One region of the Priestia sp. J2 genome, then DNA from elsewhere that is predicted to be linked to it. Evidence: riboswitches for the same ligand, from Rfam matches in the RefSeq annotation. Region 1 holds a riboswitch; each other region holds the start of a gene.
What was found. A riboswitch is a leader RNA that binds a small molecule or an ion and turns the genes downstream of it on or off. The one in region 1 is predicted to bind cyclic di-AMP.

Region 1 (3,518 bases):
TTTTCCTAAAAACATGATAAAGATAATAATCACGCGTCCAAAGTATGAAAGCTCAGGAGTTGCTCCCATCGATAACCCCACTGTTCCAAACGCAGAAACCACTTCAAACATAATTTTTATAAACGGCAGGTTTTCTGAGATATTTAATAGAAAAATGGCCCCAAACACAAACATAATCGAAATCATCGTAATGGCTAGTGCCTTAAACACATGAAGAGGAAGAAGCCGTCTCTTTAACAGCACAATATCTTCCCTGCTTCGTAAAAATGCCCATACAGAAAAGACAATCACCACAAACGTTGTTAGTTTAATACCTCCTCCTGTTGACGCACTCCCTGCACCTATGAACATTAACATAACCATTAAAAATATGGTGGAATCATGTAGACTTCCTATATCGATACTATTAAAACCTGCTGTGCGTGTTGTTACCGCTTGAAAATAAGACGCCCACACTTTGTCTCCTAATGACAAACTTCCAAGTGTATGTGAATTGCCGTACTCTAAGAAAAAAATAAAAAGCATGGCAATCACGTTAATGGCAAACGTGCTGATAATCATAATTTTTGAATGCAGCGTTAGTTTTTTATACGATTTTTTTACCCACATATCAGCAAGAACGGTAAATCCTAACCCACCAATAATAAACAAAAAGGAAATCGTTATGTTAATAACGGGATCTCCTACATACTGAACTAAGCTGTCAGATAATAGTCCGAACCCTGCGTTATTAAAAGCTGAAATTGAATGAAACAAGCTAAAGAATAGCCCCTTAGACCATCCGAATTCCGGAACCCAGCGTATCGCTAAAAAGATAAGTGCAACAAACTCAATTAAAAATGAAAAGATAAACAGCCTTTTAACTAGCAGGACAACTCCGCCGACGCTCGTTTGATTTAATGCCTGCTGAACGAGCATACGCTCTTTAAATCCAATTTTTTTACCTAGCATCATAAAAATCAGCACGGCAAATGACATAATGCCAAGACCGCCTATTTGAATTAACAGCATAATAATCGTTTGACCGATGACGGTAAAACGCGTACCTGTATCTACGACGGCTAAGCCGGTCACTGTCATAGCGGAAGTAGATGTAAAAAGGGCGTCTACCCACCGGATTGGCTCAGTAGTAGAAAAAGGCATCATTAATAAAAGAGCACCAATAATAATTCCTCCGCCAAAAATGGAGACAAGCAGCTGCGGCGGCGTAAGCCTAACAATTTTTTTTTTCATAAGTTAAACTCCTTCTTCTTCAAAACGGTTTAAATCGCGATTATGTCCGATAACAATAAGCATATCTCCTTGTTCAATTGTTTCATGCGCCGTAGGCGAAATCACCATTTCCCCGTCTTTTCGCTGAAAACCGATAATATTACAGCCGTACTTTGCACGAATATTTAAATCAAACAGCGTTTTATTATGAAGTTTCTTAGAAGCGACAATTTCAACAATACTATAGTCTTTAGACAGTTCAATATAGTCAATAATTTTTTCTGACACCACGTGATGAGCAATCCGCTTCGCAATATCGCGCTCAGGATGAATGACTTTGTCCGCTCCTATTTTCTCCAGCACTTTTTGATGATACATATTCACCGCTTTTACCCATACTTGCTTAACGCCCATATCTTTTAAAAGCATCGTTGCAAGCACGCTTGCTTCGATATCGTCTCCAAACGAAATAAGAGCATGATCAACGTTACGAATGCCTAGCCCTTTTAAGCTAGCTTCATCAATTGCGTTCGCTTGCACGACATATGTAGCTGAGTTGCTATATTTCTTTACTACCTCCTGATTGCGGTCAATAGCGAGCACATCCACATCCAAATTAGCAAACTCTTCAACCAAACTGCCTCCAAAACGACCTAATCCCAATACAGCAAACTGTTTTTTCATAATGTATTTATTCCTTTCTTCAACTGCTGTGTGTTCTCTTAGCTTATACTTTTTCTAAAAAATTACATGTTTTTCTTAAAAAAAGCGCAAAAAAACACAGGAAGGCTCCTGTGTTTTTTCACACTCTTCCCCCTCAAAACGCTTGCGAAGTTAGCTGTCGGGTTCGGGTTTTAAGAGTAACCCTACCTTTTTAAGGATTCACCCCGGAGCACAATATGTGCGTAAATAATGGGTCCTCCGCTCCGTAATGGATTAAGCGATTTTTATTCAAATGTCTATGATCTATTTTTTAGAATAATCGATTCGATTCATGATACGTTTCACTTCACGAAAGCTATCTTACTCCTGTGGATTTTGTCTGTCAAGATATTTTTAGGGAAGACATCACTTGCGCTGCAAACTGCAAAAATCATATAAATCTAAACTGACAATCAGTTTGTGAAATTGATCAAACAAATTAATAACAGCCAAAAGCTCTAATAGCTGCGTATCACTGTAAAATTTCTTTAATTGATCCATATCAGCATCCGTCAAATCCCTTGGACGCACTCGGTATACATCTATAAATCGAAACAGCAGTCGATCTTTTTCTTCCAGCTCTTTTTCTCTTAACACTTTTTGATTAAGCGTCTTATCGCCTACATATGACATGCTCATACACGTCTCACAGCCGTTAACACCTGCTAGATAAAGCCTGATTTTTTCCTTAGTCTCTCTTTTTACTATATCACTGTTCCAAAGCTTGTCGTATAGCTCATCATACAACCTTTTTACATCTGGAATTAAATTCAGTGCTTTTTCAAAATTTGTTCCCTCTTCGTTTGTTAACAAAACTCTTGCCATTTTTTACTCACTCCTTTTTAATTATTATAGTAAGAAAAATGGAGATTTCAGATAACAAATAAAACATATTATCTGCTATTACTAATCAAATGAAACATTAATATGAAAGAAGGTTTTCAATTGAAAATTGATGAAATTGATTTATCGATTTTGCAGGCACTGCAGCAAAACAGCCGTCTTTCCTTAAGAGAGCTAGGAAAACAAATTAACCTGTCTCCTCCTTCAGTGGCAGAGCGAGTAAGACAGCTAGAGAGCTTTGGTATTATAAAAGGATATACAATCGATATTGATTATGAAAAGCTGCAGTTGCCCGTCTCGTGTTTTATTGAAGTAACCATGAAAAACGGAGAGCACGAGCGTTTTAAAAGATTTATTTCTCAGTATCCCTATGCTTTATTCTGTGAACGCATCGCCGGACAGGCTTGCTTCATTACAAAGCTTCAGCTTCCTCACCTGCACGTACTCGAGCAATTTATTAACGAAATTACACCTTATGCCAAAACGATTTCACACATCGCCCTTTCTCACGTGGAGATGTCTTCTGCATTATTGAGTCATTTAAAAGATGAAAAGTGATTGAAACATACGTTCACCGTACTAACGAAAAGATCCGAACGATTCATCGTTCGGATCTTCTTTCCACTAAACTACTTCTGTCCTAGCCTCTTTTATTCGTCCAAAAGCATAAAAAATAACCCTCCAAAGCTGGAGGGTATAAATTTTCCGAATAATGAAAGTTTTACAACTTCATTCTATCAGGTACCGACATTTCTGTCTAC
Region 2 (3,518 bases), 130 kb from region 1:
GGTCAATAACTTTTATCTTTTACCCAAAGAAAAAAGATGATGGGAGAATGTACAATGAACTCAAATTATGATGTTATTGTGGTAGGGGCAGGACCCGCTGGAATTTTTACTTGCTATGAGCTAACGTTAAAATTACCGGAAGCAACTATTTTATTAATCGATAAAGGACACGATATCTATCGACGTAATTGTCCGATTCTTCAGAAAAAAATTGAAAAATGTCCGCCTGCAGTTGGCAGAAAAGAGTTTGCTGGCTGTTTGCCTGCTTGTTCTATCACAAATGGTTTCGGTGGAGCCGGCGCATATTCAGATGGAAAGTTTAATATCACCAGTGAATTTGGAGGCTGGATGACGGATTATCTGTCTGAATCACAGGTGGTAGATTTAATTAAATACGTGGATGAAATTAATTTAAAACACGGAGCAACCGATACGATTACGGATCCGTTAACTGATAAAGTTCGTGAAATTGAAAAACGCGGATACGCAGCAGGATTAAAGCTATTGCGTGCCCAAGTGCGTCATTTAGGAACAGAGCAAAATTTAGAAATTTTAAAAAGCATTTATGAATACTTAAAAGAAAAAATTGATATGCAGTATAAAACGGAAGTAGCCGATTTAATAACAGAAAAAGAAGATGGTCAGCATATCGTACGCGGTATTGAATTGAAGAATGGTGACAGAATTACGGCTGATAAAGTCGTGGTTTCACCAGGTCGAGACGGCTCGAAGTGGATGAGCGACTTACTAAAAAAACGCCGTTTGAAAATGATTAACAATCAAGTAGACATCGGTGTTCGAGTAGAAACATCTAACGTTGTTATGGAAGAAATCAACAAGCACTTGTACGAAGGGAAATTTATTTACAATACGTCTGTAGGTACAAGAGTCAGAACGTTCTGCAGCAATCCTTCAGGGCATGTGGTAGTAGAGAATCATTCAGGGATTATGTTAGCAAATGGACACGCATACAAAGATCCGAAGCTTGGAAGTCAAAATACGAACTTTGCGCTGCTTGTTTCTCATAAATTTTCGGATCCATTTGATCAGCCGAACGAATATGCGCACGAAGTATCAAGATTAGCTAATATGCTGTCAAACGGAGGCTTAGTTGTTCAAAAGTATGGAGATATTTTAAAGGGGCGCCGTTCAACAGCGAATCGAATTAAAGAAGGCTTTTTAGAACCAACGTTAAAAGAAGCTGTCCCTGGTGATTTGGGTTTAGTGCTTCCATACAATACAATGAAAAGCTTAATTGAAATGACAGAAGCACTGGATCATGTAACGCCTGGGTTAGCATCTGAACATACGCTGTTTTACGGTGTGGAAGCGAAATTTTACTCCGCCCGTCCGAAGTTAAACGATAAGTTTGAAACTGAAATTTCCGGTTTATACGTGGGAGGAGACGGAGCTGGTATTACGCGAGGACTCGCGCAGGCAAGTGCGTGTGGTGTGTGGGTAGCGCGTGACATTGTTGAAAAATTAAAGAATCGTAAAGCAAGTTCTGAACCTGTTACTGTATAAAAAAAGAGGCCGTCACGGCCTCTTTTTTTTATGGGTTAAATAACGAGAGGGAATAAGTAAAAAGTAAAGAACTTGTACCGCTCCAACTCCGATAGTTTTATATGATAATTACCCGCTCCTTTTTAAAAGATAGTAGGAAATCTATACTTCTATCTTGAGCAGAATTAAGTAGAATAAGGGGAATTGATAATGTCGATTTCTTCGCATCAATAAAGTCAGTGAAATTTTAGGGAGTGTATATCAAGCAGTACAAGGATAAAATCAACAGTTGGAAAGAGTTATTTTTTTTGATAAGTAAAATATTTATGGAAGCAGTAAAGTACATGGATATTAGAATAATTATACATATTTATGAATGATATTAATGAGAAGAAAGTTCACTTTATAAACTATTTTTTGAATTAATTTTTTATTCATTAGATTGTAAGTCTTGTTAAATAGGTGTTTTTGGTTTATTGAAATATGATGTAAATATTTTGAAATATAACAATTCTCAACTTTTTACGATAAAATCATGCATTATTTTTGAATAAAAACTTGACAGGAATACATAAAATGAATTTTAATTAAAGTAACAATTATTATCATGCAAAAATATTAAAGAAAATTATTTGCTTAATCTCTTTTGTTTTATAAGAGAACGGAGGACCCATATTTGTGCGTAATGTACTTGGGGTGAATCTTGAATGAATCAAGTAGGGTAACTCACGTACCCGAATCCGACAGCTAACTCCGTAAGCATTCAGTGAGGGAATAACAGGTCTATGAAACCATGATATTCTCATGGTTTTTTGTATAGCTAAAAATATTCCTAAACTATTAATCTGAAAATTTTTAATATATTGTATATTTTGAGTGTTATCACCCTCAATGCATGGTAAAATAAGTATAGTAGTTAGAATCATTCTAATATAATTTATTTATGGGAGGTAAATCTATGAAGCTATCGACAAAGATCATTATCGCGCTAATTGCTGGTGCTGTTGTAGGAGTGTTGATTAATGCTTTTGCTCCAAGTGCTTTTGCTCCGCTGGACAAGTACTTGTTTACGCCGCTTGGGCAAATTTTCTTAAGCTTAATTAAAATGCTTGTTGTACCAATTGTGTTTTTCTCTATCACGTTAGGCGTAGCAGGTTTAGGAGATCCTAAAAAACTGGGAAGAATCGGGGCAAAAACAGTTTCGTACTTCCTAGTGACAACAACCGTTGCTATTGTAATTGGTTTATTATTAGCGTTTGTTATTAAACCAGGAACATTTGGATCTTTTGATACAAAAAACGCTTCTTTTGAAGCTGAAAAAGCACCGCCGGTTGGAGAGACATTCTTAAATATGATTCCAGTCAATCCAATCCAAGCGATGGCTGAAGGGAATATGCTTCAACTTATCGTTTTCTCTATCTTTATCGGTTTTGGTATTACGATGCTTGGAAGTAAAACCAAAGGGCTTTATAATTTACTCGAGCAAGGCAATGAATTGATGATGTACCTTGTAAATCTAGTGATGAAGTTTGCTCCTTACGGAACATTTGGGCTTCTTGCAACAGCGGTTGGAAGTCAAGGCTGGCAGGCAATTAAAGCGATGGGGCTTTACATGATTGTAGTCGTGCTCGCACTGTTCATCCATTCGATTGTAACATATGGGGGGTCAGTCGCTCTTATGGCCAGACGTAACCCTATTGAATTTTTTAAAGGTTTTGCTCCTGCGATGACAGTTGGATTCAGTACATCAAGCAGTAGTGCAACGCTTCCGATTTCAATGAATGTGGCTCAAAAAAATCTTCGTGTCCCGGAGTCCATCAGCAGTTTTGTTCAGCCGTTAGGTGCTACCATTAACATGGATGGAACAGCAATTATGCAAGGTGTCGCGACTATTTTTATTGCGCAAGTATACGGCGTTGACCTGTCGCTGGGTGCTCTTGTGACGGTTGTATTAACAGCGGTGCTTGCTAGTATTGGTACAGCAGGCGTGCCGGGAGTTGGTCTCATTATGCTAG
Region 3 (3,518 bases), 660 kb from region 1:
TGTGCGTTATGACATTGATAGCATGGATAATATGTATGACAGCAATAAAATTTTATTGCGATAATATCTTTATCCGTATGATAGTGCGTACAGCGCGTTTCGGAATCCACTGTGTCACCTTTTACTGCAGGTACAGATTTGTTCATTATCATCACTCCTTATGAAAAGTATAGCATGCTTTTATACGCCTTATCATACATATGTAAAAAGAAAAATGCTATAATAAAACCATCGTTTTACATGTCAGATTGCATGCTAAAAAGATTAGATAAAAATTGATGTCAAAACAGATCGATTAAGTGATGCAAAGAGAGGAAGAAAAAATGAGTAAGCAAGTTATCGTTTTTACCGGAGGCGGAACAGCGGGGCACGTAACGCCAAACATTGCCATCATGAAAGAATTAGACAGTGAAAAATGGGATATCCATTATGTCGGTTCTCACAATGGTATTGAGAAAGAATTAATTACAAAATTAAACGTTCCATATCATGCGATTTCAAGCGGGAAGCTGCGTCGATATGTAGATATGGAAAATGTAAAAGATGTATTTCGAGTAGCAAAAGGGGTTGGCGATGCACGTCGCGTGCTGAAAAAACTAAAGCCTTCTCTTGTTTTTTCAAAAGGCGGTTTCGTCACAGTTCCTGTGGTAATGGCTGCTAAATCTTTAAACATTCCCGTGTTCATTCATGAAAGTGATTTAACACCGGGACTGGCAAATAAAATTGCGCAGAAATTTGCCACTAAAATTTTTACTTCTTTTGATGAAGCCGCAAACTACTTTCCAAAAGAAAAAGTGCAGGTTGTTGGTTCACCTATTCGAAAAGAGCTATTTAGCGGAAGCGCAGCGAACGGGGAAAGCTGGCTACGCTTTTATGATAAGCGCCCCATTTTAACGATTATGGGCGGAAGTTTAGGAGCACGCCGTATTAATGAAATCGTTCGAGAGTCTTTGCCTGAACTGCAAAAGAAATTCCAAATTGTACACCTTTGCGGAAAAGGCAATATTGATACAAGCCTTGAAAAAGAGTCAGGATACCGTCAGTTAGAATACGTAAACGAACAGCTTCCTGATGTTCTAGCGGCAACTGATTATGTGATTACACGCGGTGGATCCAATGCCATTTTTGAGTTTTTAGCTCTTCATAAACCGATGATGATTATTCCTTTATCAAAAGCACAGAGTCGCGGAGATCAAATTTTAAATGCACAATCTTTTAAGAAAAAAGGCTACTGTATGGTTGTAGAAGAAGAACAGTTAACAAAAGAATTGTTTTTACGTGAAGTAAGTGAGCTTCAGCAGCAGGCAAGTACAATGAAGCGTACAATGCGTGAAGCAACAAAAACGGATGCTATTTCAATTCTTGTAAATGAAATTGAGAAAATGAGCTAAAAAAAGCGTTCTTATCTCCTCGATAAGAACGCTTTTTTTCTTCTGAAATTATTATTTTAAAATAATGAATAAATATAGAAAAATAAAGCTTTTAAAATTTCAAAAAATGTTGTTGACAGTAAATTTTAACAGGAGTAAGATTACTCTCATAAAACGTTCCACTGTGAAACGCTGAGTCTTTTCTGAAAGAGAAGGAAAGAGCGGAGGACCCAATTATCAGGGGTGAATCTCTTAATTGAGTAGGGTTACTTTCTTGACCCGAACCCGTCAGCTAACTTCGTAAGCGTTAAGAGAGAGGATGGTGTAATCGTGGTCGTTTTCTATAACAGCGGATAGTACGCTCCTTTCAAAATATAGGTGAAAGGAGCGTCAGGATGCATTTATCTAAGCAAATGATTCAAATGATTGAATATCGGGCAATGTGCGACCAGCAATCTTTTGATCTAGCAAACCGCTATTTGTCTACGTTAGCTAATCAAAGTTTTAAACGCAGCAGTAAAAGTCATCATTAAGTCTAAAAATTAAATAACAAATATACGCTTAATCAATTATGAGCGGGGGACCCAATATTTTGTACGTATGTACTAGGGGTGAATCTCTTAACTGAGTAGGGTTACTTCCATAACCCGAATCCGACAGCTAACTCCGTAAGCGTTTTGGGAGTAAAAAATTCGTGTCAATCACGGCTTATTTGTCGTGCATTAAACCGCGGAAGAGAACTCTCTTCTGCGGTTTTTTAGTGGAAAAAAATAGCATCACGTCTCGCGGTTAGCTTTTTTGGACGTGATGCTTTATGAAAAGAAACCGTCACTAAACTTAGAAGCTATCATTTTTGTCAGGAAACAGTTAGGAGGAAGCAACTTGGATATGATGATGCTTGGAACGCTTGCCTTATTAGCGACTGCTATGTACGGAATTATTCGCTGGTCGTCTCATGTAGTAGACGACAGAGAGGAGAAGTGAACATGTCGTTCATTTTGTCAGGTATTTCAGTTCTCGTTTTAATTTATTTAGTATATGTACTGTTAAATCCAGAACAATTTTAATAAGCGGAGGAATAAAAAGTGGGGATTTTTCTACTATCAGTTGCGCTGCTGCTTATTTTTGTAGCGCTTATTGCAAAGCCCGTAGGTATTTATATAGCGAATGTGTTTTCAAACGATAAAAACACTAGCTTGATAGGAAAGATAGAAACGGTGATGTTTAAAGCAGCAGGAATTAAAGGGCTTAATCAGACGTGGAAGCAATATGCATTTGCTCTTGTTTTGGCGAATACGTTTATGATTTTTGTGGTGTACCTTATCTTCCGGTTTCAAGGGGTACTGCCGTTTAACCCAAGCCACATCAAAGGAATGGATCCGGCACTTGCTTTTAACACGGCCATTAGTTTTATGACAAATACGAACTTGCAGCACTACAGCGGCGAATCAGGATTGTCCTATTTCTCGCAGATGGCCGCCATTGTATTTATGATGTTTGCTGCACCAGCAACGGCACTTGCAGTAGCAATCGCTTTTATTCGTGGGCTGGCAGGGAAAGAAATGGGAAACTTTTTTGTTGATTTTGTAAAGTCAATTACGCGTATTTTACTTCCTATCGCTTTTATAACAGGCATTTTATTTATGTTTTTAGGTGTCCCTCAAACGTTAAGCGGAACGGTTACTGCCCATACAATAGAAGGGGCAACACAGCAAATAGCAAGGGGACCAGTTGCTTCTTTTCTTTCAATTAAAGAGCTAGGAAACAACGGAGGGGGATTTTTTGGTGTCAATTCAGCTCATCCATTTGAAAATCCTAACGCGTTGAGCAATGTATTACAAATCGTCCTTATGCTTTTATTGCCAACAGCACTTCCTTTCACATACGGAAAAATGATCGGAAAGCGTAAGCAAGGCCGCATTTTGTTTGTAGCGATGAGTATGCTGTTTATCGTTATTTTAAGCACAGCGTTCGTAACAGAGTGGGGTGGCAATCCAAGACTTGATGCTTTTCATTTGAACGAAGCGAACGGTTATATGGAAGGGAAAGAAGTCCGTTTTGGTGTCGGCATGTCGACGCTTTACGCCATCGTGACGACAGCAAGTGAAACAGGTGCAGTCAACACCATGCACGATACTCTTACGCCTC

Region 2: another riboswitch for cyclic di-AMP. It lies ahead of LJY09_RS19945 (dicarboxylate/amino acid:cation symporter); the one in region 1 lies ahead of LJY09_RS19255 (potassium channel family protein).
Region 3: another riboswitch for cyclic di-AMP. It lies ahead of kdpF (K(+)-transporting ATPase subunit F); the one in region 1 lies ahead of LJY09_RS19255 (potassium channel family protein).

Annotation. Positions count from the first base shown of each region.
Region 1 is NZ_CP086208.1:3,708,609-3,712,126, forward strand. Features, by position in the region: gene LJY09_RS19250 (TrkH family potassium uptake protein) at 1-1,233, opposite strand, end outside; gene LJY09_RS19255 (potassium channel family protein) at 1,237-1,896, opposite strand; cyclic di-AMP (ydaO/yuaA leader) riboswitch at 2,021-2,165, opposite strand; gene LJY09_RS19260 (carboxymuconolactone decarboxylase family protein) at 2,281-2,739, opposite strand; gene LJY09_RS19265 (Lrp/AsnC family transcriptional regulator) at 2,860-3,315, shown strand.
Region 2 is NZ_CP086208.1:3,840,644-3,844,161, reverse strand. Features, by position in the region: gene LJY09_RS19950 (NAD(P)/FAD-dependent oxidoreductase) at 55-1,524, shown strand; cyclic di-AMP (ydaO/yuaA leader) riboswitch at 2,127-2,281, shown strand; gene LJY09_RS19945 (dicarboxylate/amino acid:cation symporter) at 2,462-3,518, shown strand, end outside.
Region 3 is NZ_CP086208.1:3,050,006-3,053,523, reverse strand. Features, by position in the region: gene LJY09_RS15465 (CHY zinc finger protein) at 1-146, opposite strand, end outside; gene LJY09_RS15460 (undecaprenyldiphospho-muramoylpentapeptide beta-N-acetylglucosaminyltransferase) at 324-1,391, shown strand; cyclic di-AMP (ydaO/yuaA leader) riboswitch at 1,551-1,693, shown strand; gene LJY09_RS15455 (hypothetical protein) at 1,766-1,903, shown strand; cyclic di-AMP (ydaO/yuaA leader) riboswitch at 1,919-2,059, shown strand; gene kdpF (K(+)-transporting ATPase subunit F) at 2,357-2,437, shown strand; gene kdpA (potassium-transporting ATPase subunit KdpA) at 2,462-3,518, shown strand, end outside.